Linked DNA regions of Thalassoroseus pseudoceratinae. The protein of the gene in region 2 interacts with the protein of the main gene of each other region in a pairwise test. Links are inferred from orthologs where the notes say so. Each region holds a gene or a part of one and is shown on either strand. Other genes may lie near its edges.

The links.
Region 1: the proteins of ndk (region 2) and G6R38_RS21525 interact in binary tests that used the Escherichia coli proteins (3 or more experiments, as listed by UniProt). The link is inferred for Thalassoroseus pseudoceratinae from one-to-one orthologs.
Region 3: the proteins of ndk (region 2) and G6R38_RS15925 interact in binary tests that used the Escherichia coli proteins (3 or more experiments, as listed by UniProt). The link is inferred for Thalassoroseus pseudoceratinae from one-to-one orthologs.

The regions. Positions count from the first base shown.
Region 1 is NZ_JAALXT010000006.1:239,734-242,761, reverse strand. The notes cover bases 6-2,957. They hold G6R38_RS21525 (5-formyltetrahydrofolate cyclo-ligase), read right to left. Parts: upstream 1,809-2,957; coding sequence 1,203-1,808; downstream 6-1,202. Other genes in these bases: G6R38_RS21520 (sensor domain-containing diguanylate cyclase), read right to left, coding at 1,944-2,957; G6R38_RS21530 (DUF6268 family outer membrane beta-barrel protein), read left to right, coding at 156-1,193. Also shown: more of G6R38_RS21520, read right to left, coding at 2,958-3,028. UniProt on the Escherichia coli protein: Involved in the removal of 5-formyltetrahydrofolate.
Region 2 is NZ_JAALXT010000004.1:806,043-808,865, forward strand. The notes cover bases 32-2,778. They hold ndk (nucleoside-diphosphate kinase), read right to left. Parts: upstream 1,763-2,778; coding sequence 1,301-1,762; downstream 32-1,300. Other genes in these bases: G6R38_RS17515 (protoglobin family protein), read left to right, coding at 32-480; G6R38_RS17520 (flavodoxin family protein), read right to left, coding at 494-1,210; carA (glutamine-hydrolyzing carbamoyl-phosphate synthase small subunit), read right to left, coding at 1,883-2,778. In the rest of the region: more of G6R38_RS17515, read left to right, coding at 1-31; more of carA, read right to left, coding at 2,779-2,823. UniProt on the Escherichia coli protein: Major role in the synthesis of nucleoside triphosphates other than ATP. The ATP gamma phosphate is transferred to the NDP beta phosphate via a ping-pong mechanism, using a phosphorylated active-site intermediate.
Region 3 is NZ_JAALXT010000004.1:385,390-388,193, forward strand. Bases 6-2,733 are described here. They hold G6R38_RS15925 (uracil-DNA glycosylase), read right to left. Parts: upstream 1,858-2,733; coding sequence 1,153-1,857; downstream 6-1,152. Other genes in these bases: bioB (biotin synthase BioB), read right to left, coding at 6-968; G6R38_RS15930 (diguanylate cyclase), read left to right, coding at 2,191-2,733. Also shown: more of bioB, read right to left, coding at 1-5; more of G6R38_RS15930, read left to right, coding at 2,734-2,804. UniProt on the Escherichia coli protein: Excises uracil residues from the DNA which can arise as a result of misincorporation of dUMP residues by DNA polymerase or due to deamination of cytosine.

The DNA of each region.
Region 1 (3,028 bases), on a different replicon or contig from region 2:
CCGATTCGCGGTTTTCTGGACTGACGAACAGAATTCCAAAGGGAACATTTGCCGGTCGGGAGAACAGATGGATCGGTGGAACCGTTTCGGTCGATAGAACCGATAATGCCGCAAATGCGGACGGTGTTCGGAGTGTCTTCGTGATGGGATGGTCAATGAGCGAAGTTCGGCAAACCAAGCTCATTTTGTCTGCGAGACGCATGGTGATTCTGTGTGTAGCAGTCATTGGTTTGCAGTCTCAGCCAGCGATCTCTCAAGATTCGGATGATGGATCGTCGTCGGTGCGTTTGGCTTCACTTCCTACGGAAAACACACTTGAGGAGACATTGCCACCGTCTTCGATTGAAGGCCAATTTGCGACTTCTGGTGATCTTGAACCACCTCGAAGTGTGTTCAGTCAACTCAAGCGGTTTCGGCCCCTCGTGAATGCGGAAGCGGAGTGGTTGCCGTCGACGGGAGGATTTGGAATATCCTCGTACGGGGCGGCGATCAAAGTTCCGATGTATCCCATCTTCGGTCCACCGCCGCCGCTCATTCAATTTCGATATGAACGCACCGATTTTCAGTCACCAAGTGAATTGGGACTTCCCGATGACGTGTTGGATTTGGTGGTGGGGATATCTTGGGTGCGTCGGATCAACGACCGTTGGACCGTGCGAACGATGGGAAGTGTCGCTTTCGCCAGTGACGGTGACAACACGTCCAGCGATGCATGGCAGTTTCGAGGTGGGGCATTCGCGATGTACTCCCGCGATCCCGCCTGGATTTGGACCGTCGGTGTGATTGCCTTGGGACGAAACGATCTGCCGGCCGTTCCTGCGGTGGGGTTGATTTGGCAACCGAGTGATTCGTTCAAGCTCGATCTGATACTTCCACGACCGAGAATGAACTTTCTTCTCCTCGATGGACCCAGCCGACAGTGTTGGGGCTATTTGGGCGGCGGGTTCAGCGGAGGAACTTGGGCGTTCGAACGTGGGGATGGACAACACGATCAACTGACGTACGGCGACTGGCGTTTGGTGGTGGGCGTGGAGTCCGTCCCCCGGGTCGTGCCGGGCGTGCCGTTCCAACGAGGTCACAAGATCGGTCTGGAAGTGGGCTATTCCTTTGCAAGAGATCTCGAATTCCAAAGCGATCGCCCAACGATTTCCCTCGACGACACCGCCCTCTTGCAAGCCACGATTTCGTTCTGAGTCGGCTTACTACCCGATGGAATCCGACCGGCAATCGTGGAGAGTTGATTCGGTGAGGATGAAGTGCATGGGGATGTCGTGCGGTTCGGCTGGAACGTGTGAAACGATCTGACAATCAAACGCGACACCGACGAGCATCGTCCGCTGGGGCAATCGCGAGAGCAAACGATCGTAGAATCCCTGGCCGTGTCCTAACCGTCCGCCGTGGAAGTCGAACGCTACGCCAGGAACGAGGACCACATCCAACTCGTCGATCGGCGGACATCGGAGCGGATCGGTTCGCAATTGCGGAGTCGGTTCCAGGATGCCGAAACGTCCGGCTGTGAGATCCGTCCACGACGTGATCCAGGTCAACTCCAGATGACGTTCCACACAGTACGGGACCGCCACCCGCTTTTCCGCTTGCCACAATGAATTGATCACATCCCGCGTGGCCACTTCGCTCCGCACGTTAACGTAGCATACGACCGCCTGGGAATCGCGGTGGAGTTCGGATTGGATCCACCGATCGTGAATCGACCGACTTCGCGATTCGCGATCCGGCAGTGCCGCACGGGCGGTCTGGATTTGCTTCCGCAAAGTCGATTTCAAACTTCGCTGCGAACTGTCGGGCACGTTGCGTCTCTGGCATCGAGTGCGATTGTGTTTCGAAAATCGCAGGAATCGTTTTACCGTCAAAACCTGCGATTCATGAACAGACACGTTGCGGCAACGGAGCGTGCGGTTTCAACACACATTCCCGATAATCCGTTAGGCCGGGATCGCGGACAATGGTTCGTGAATTGGGGATTGGTCGAGGTAATCACCCAGTAATTGCCGATAGTCGTCTCGACCGCCAATTCGATTTCGTTCCAAGTGGTGAAGCAGCGTCTCGGGGTCTTCCTGTTGCCACGCCAACAAGTTGGCTAATACGTCGAGTGAAATCAAGCCCCGGCGAATCGCCGTTTCTCCGAATCGTTCTTCGGTCGCTTGTTGTTCGTCCAAGATCAATCGGACCTCGGCGTTGCTCAGATAACCGTGTTTCCGGGCGAGTTGGCCGATCAGTTGATGTTGCTGAGGGATCGTCTTGCAAATCGGATCGATCACTTCTCTCGCAATGTGGTTGCCAGTCACCAGCCATTCGCTAAAGCGAAGTTCATTGATTCGGTTGAGCAAGTGTTGATCGGCGGTTGGCAGCAAATTGATGAACCGGGACTGATTTCGTCCGTTGGATTTCGCCTCGTACATCGCATGGTCGGCAGCTTCAATGAGCTGTTTTGTGAACTCGTCATCTTCGCGGCCGGGAATTCCCAACGCACAACCGAGACTCACGGTCACAGGCACTCGGGTGTTGTTTAATTCAATAATTTCACGTTCCACAGCCGTTCTTAGACGCTCCGCGACGATTTGAATTCCCTCTGGACTGGGATTCATCACCAGCGCGACGAATTCCTCACCGCCGTATCGTGCCAGAATATCCGCGCCCCGTAGCGTCTTTTGCATCGTGCGAGCGACTCTTTGCAGCACGACGTCGCCAAACGCGTGCCCGTGGGTGTCGTTGAGGTTCTTGAACTTATCGACATCGATGAAAACGAGCCCGATCGCCTCGGCCAATCGGCAGCAGCGATCGGTTTCCCGTCGCAGTGCATCTTCGAGATACGCTCGATTGTAAATCTTGGTGAGCGGGTCGTGCAGTATGCGTTTTTGCAGTTCCTGATTGACGGCTTTCAAACGCTGTGTTTCACGCTCCAACCGTTTGTGCTCTTCCATCGACTCGACATGCTCAAGCCGTTCTTGAACCGCAAGTCTTGCGAGTTGTTCGTTGGCCATCGCGAGCAACTCGTTCGGCGCTCGAA
Region 2 (2,823 bases):
GCCATTCACGCGTCGGCACCGCTTCTCGCTCCGCTCGTGCCGGCTTTGGTGGACGCCGTTTACGAGAAACTCTTCAACTACGACGCCACCAAACGACACTTCGTCCCGAAGCAATCGGGATACGAAGGCGAGACGCCGGAAAGCTTGGAATCACTCACGCTCGATCACGAGATGATTCGCTTCCGCAAGCAGCATCTCGGCAGGTACTTGGAAGCCTTGGTCACCCGCCCGTACAACGACAAAATGGTTGCGTACCTCGACATGGTCGGCAAGATTCATACTCCCAAAGCAGGCAGTGATCAGCTCGACATTCCGCTTGTGCAAATGAACGCATTGATGGGCTTCGTGGCAGACGCCTTCAACGCGACCATCTTCGGATTGAACCTCGACCGAGACACAGAAATCCGTACCGTCCGCGCCTTCGGCAAATTGCTGTGGGTGCAGAATGATTTAATCACGCGACACTACGCAACGACGTAGACGCAGATGACTTCTAACTGAATGTTGGATTTTCAAAGCCGAAGCGTTCGCCGGCTTTCCAAGCGTTGCGGTCGTTGCCTTCATTGGGGATACCGCCGGCGTCTTTCAACATTCGGGCAAGGTGCAGACAGTTCCAAGTCATGATGGTCGTGTTGCGTTGAGTAAAGTCGTTGTCAAAACCGACTCGGGTCCCGTCCTCATTTAAGTCTCCGTACGACAGACCGGGACCGGCTTCGCCAATCCAACCGCAATCGGCTTGGGGCGGTATTGTGTAGCCAAGATGGTTCAAGGCATAGCCAATGCTCATCGCGGTATGCTTAATGCCATCTTCGTTGCCGGTGATGATGCAACCGCCGACCTTGTTGTAGTAGATCGATTGTCCTTTCGCATTCAATTCGCCGGACATAGCGTAGAGTCGCTCGATGAGAATGCGGCAAATTGAACTTTCCTCGCCAAGCCAAAGCGGTGTCCCGACAATGAGAATGTCTGCCGCTTTGACTCGCTCCCAAAGTTGCGGCCATTCATCGGTGTTCCAGCCATGCTGTGTCATGTCGGGATAAATACCCGGCGGGACATCGTGAGCAGCGAGATGAAGATGCTCAACCGCAACTCCATTCTTCCGCAGGATCCCCGCAGAGGCATTCATCAACAACCGGGTATGACTCTCGTCCGCGTTTTTCTTGAGTGATGTGTTGATATACAACGCTGACAAATCTGGCGATCCAGCCATGATTCCTCCGAAACAAGATCAGATTAACGTCTGCAATCTTCGAGGCATGGGCTTTGTTAATCAGTGCTGAATCGCACAAAACACCAACGATTACTTCTCGTCATCCGCGCAGGTCAGAGAATCGAGGTTTGTTGGGTAGTCGATGAGTTCGTTTGATTGGAAGTAGATGCTGATTTCTCGCTCGGCGGCTTCGGGGCCGTCGCTGCCGTGAACGAGGTTCATCTGACGAGACATACCGAAGTCGCCACGGATGGTGCCGGGAGCAGATTCGCGACCGTTGGTTTTGCCCATCATCGTCCGCACCACACTGATGGCTTCCGGGCCTTCGGCAACAATCGCCACAACCGGGCCCGAGGTAATGAACTGTTCCAAGTCGGGATAGAACGGCTTCTCAACGTGTTCGGCGTAGTGTTGCTTCGAGAGTTCCGGCGTGACTTGCAACAATTTGAGCCCGACGATTTTCAGGCCACGCTCCTCGAACCGAGACAGAATCCGACCAGCCAATCGGCGTTCGACGGCATCGGGTTTGATCAAAATCAGCGTGCGTTCCAAAGCCATGATGAACTTCCTTCCAAAAGAGGCGAAATACACAGGGAATGTTTTCGCCTCTTATGAAAAGAAAATGCTCATCGTGCAAGCCGCCGGCTATCAGGATCTCGACTTTTTCAATGCTTATTGCAGCATTGATTGAAAATCGTTGAATAAGTAGCGGCTGTCGTGTGGACCGGCACTGGCTTCGGGGTGGTACTGCACACTGAAAGCCGAATGATTCGTGTGCCGCAAACCGGCGACGGTGTTGTCGTTCAAATTGACGTGCGTGACTTCGACATCATCGGGGAGCGAATCAGCGTCAATCGCGAAACCGTGGTTTTGGCTGGTGATTTCGACACGCCCGGTCTGCTTGTTGAGCACCGGTTGATTTGCCCCGCGATGCCCGAACTTCAATTTGAAAATCGATCCGCCGGAGGCTAACCCCAGCAGTTGATGCCCCAAACAGATTCCGAAGATCGGTTTCTGGCCGAGCAACTCCCGAATGGTGCCGACTGCGTATTCGAGCGGACGAGGATCACCGGGGCCGTTGGAGAGAAAAATCCCATCGGGGTTCAGGCCAAGAATATCGTCCGCCGACATCGTGCCCGGCACCACGGTCACTCGGCAGCCCATGTCGCGGAGATGTCGTGGGATATTCCATTTCATCCCGTAATCAATCGCGACCACGTGTGATTGGCTGCTCGGAGCGTCTGGCTCGTCGCTGCACCGCGCGAGCGTGCTCAATCTTTCCGACCACTCGGAGGCTTGTTCCGGCATCACTTGTTGAACGAGATCCTGACCGACCAACTCGGGACTTTGTCGTGCTTTGTTGACAAGCGATTCATCATCGAGATCAGTCGTGGAGAGAACTCCCGTCATCACACCGGCAATACGGAGTTTCCGGACCAATGCGCGGGTGTCGATCCCCTCGACACCGATGACATTGTGCTGTTTCAAGTATTCGTCGAGCGACAACTCCGAACGATAATTGCTTGGAAATCGACAGAGTTCCCGACAGACAAACCCTCGCAACGACGGCTTGGAACTCTCGACATCTTCTTGGTTCACGCCGTAGTTGCCGA
Region 3 (2,804 bases), 420 kb from region 2 along the record:
TCAATCATCTTGAAGTCTTCATTTGCAGGTTGTCCTGGCGTGGTGAGGTAATCGCTGACGAACATCGAGTTCGCCGGATACAACGCCATGGCCTGCATCGATCGCAAGTTCACCTCCCGACCACCGGCCACACGAATTTCCGTTCGCGGATTCGTCAACCGCACGAGGCAGAGCGTTTTCAGGCAGTATCGCGGGTCAAGTTCGTCTGTGGCTTCCAACGGTGTCCCGTCGATGGCATTCAAGAAGTTGACTGGGATGGATTCGACCTGCATCGAGCTGAGTTGCATGGCGACATCGACCACGTCTTCATCCGTCTCGCCCATGCCGACGATCAAACCGCTGCAGAGTTCTAAACCCGCATCTCGTGCCGCTTGCAGAGTTTCGGTACGATCGGCGTAGGTGTGCGTGCTGCAAATTTCGGGATAGAACCGCTCGCTGGTGTTCAAGTTGTGATTGATGCGATCGACACCGGCTTCCTTCAACGCACGGGCTTGGTCGGGGCTTAGCAGACCAAGACAACAGCAGATATGCAAACCGGTTTCGTCTTTGATTTGCCGAACCGCTTCAGCGACGTGCGACACTTCGCGATCGCTGGGACCCCGTCCGCTGGAAACGATGCAGTAGGTCTTGGCTTGCGATTCAGCCGCCTGGCGGGCACCGGCGAGCAGTTTCTCATGGCTGAGCCACCGGTATTTTTCGATCGGTGCTTCGGAGCCTTTCGCTTGGGAGCAATAGCCGCAATCCTCAGGGCAGAGGCCACTTTGGGCGTTCTTCAGGTAGTACAATTGCACCTGTTTTCCGAAGAATCGCTCTCGGACCCGAAATGCGGCAGCCAAAAGCGACAGCAATTGGTCGTCATCGGAACGCAAAATTCCCAGGGCTTCTTCACGGGTCAAACCAGCACCATCGAGAACGCGGTCGGCAAGGGCGTCCCAGTTGGGAGTGGTAACGGTTGCGGTGGACGACATAAAACTTTCCTCGGATCTCAACGGTGGCCCAACAACTTTGATTTGATCTAGCGGCGAACAAGGTCTGCCCGCTCATTGGCGTGCTGATTGAACGTTCACCACCGAGCATTGGATATTGGACACTGTACTCGAATGAGGCAGAGAATAACGTTTCCGACCAATCCGAAGCAAGGACGACCCCCAATCAATGCGTTTCGGAGCTGTCCCAGTCAATCGGCTCTTGCCCGTGAGCTTCTAAAGCGGCATTGATCTGTGAAAACGGCCGACTTCCGAAAAACCCGTTTCGGGCGGAGAGCGGGGAAGGGTGGGCAGACGAAATAATTGTGTGACGGGAGTCGATCAACGACGATTTCTTCTTGGCCGCATTACCCCAGAGCACAAAAACCGCGTGTTGCCGTGACCGATCGACGGCCTTTAACATCGCGTCGGTAAGATCTTCCCATCCTTTTTTACGATGGGAATTTGCTTGCCCAGCCCGCACGGTCAGCACGGTGTTCAGCAAGAGAACGCCTTGCTCGGCCCAGCGTGTCAAACAACCATTTGGCGGTGGTTCGCAACCGAGATCGCTTTGCAACTCCTTAAAGATATTCCTCAGAGATGGCGGTAACGGCACCTCCGGTTGCACCGAAAACGCTAATCCATGGGCTTGATTGGGGCCGTGGTAGGGGTCTTGTCCGACAACGAACACTTTCGTCTTCTCCAGCGGGGTCAACGTCATCGCAGACAAAACGGCGTCCCGTGGCGGGTAGATTGTCTCTTGCTCGTATTCTCCTTCGACAAAATCGACCAAGTTCTGGAACGACTCGGTTTCGAGATGCTCCTCGAGTTCGGCACGCCAGTCAGACGGGATTTGATCGACCAGCCAATGATTGGAAATACGGGATGCCATGGATATCCGTTTCGAATTGTTTGGAAGGGTCGATTTCGAAATGCTTGACTTCGCACAACGGTGAACTAGGTTTCGGCAGTGTCGATTGAGACTGCGAGATTCCGTAGAAGCAGAATGCAATGATGGAAATCGGTTTTCAACCGCCGAGTCGAAAAATCGGAACAGATCGGTCGATTCCCGTCACCTGTGACTTTCGATGTCTCACTTTGGCAACGGGCTACTAGACGAAGTCTTGTTGTGATGTAGCAGCTGGTGCTGAGTTTTCGTTGGCGAAGACTGGTTCCGGAACGCTACCCATCATCGGAACTCGCTCCAGGAAAGCGAACACCTGCGATGCCGAACGATCTTTTGTCCCACGAAGCCACTTCAACGAAGAACCAACCCCGCCCGCAATCCGCGCAGTCGGCGGAGCTGGTGGCGACAATCGCGGAACGTCGTTTTTCCGGCAGGAATGTCGCGGAGTCATCACGCACATTGCTGTCGCTGTTGGCGTTGTCGGAAGCGGCCGAAAGCCTTGAAAACCCCGACGAATCCGACACGCTGCACGATGTCATCCAGCGGGGCGCACTGCGTTCCCTGCTTGCCGCTCTGCACGCCCGCGATGAAGGCACGGTGAATCACAGTCGTCGTGTGGCATTGCTCGCCGTTGGGTTGGCGGAACGATTGGGATGGGACGGCACACAACTCAAGCGTTTGGAAGTAGCCGCATTGCTGCACGATGTCGGCAAGATCGGTGTTCCCGACCACATTTTGTTCAAACCCGGCCAATTGAGTTCCGACGAAACGGAACTCATGGCGTTGCACTATGATGTGGGTGTCGATGTGCTGCAGGCATGTCGGGTCGATCAAAAAGTGCTCGATATCGTCGTGCAGTCGCACTTGTATTTCAAAAGTGGAAACACCAGTTCGGATGTCGTTGACAGCGAAGTGAGCCAAGGGGCACGCAT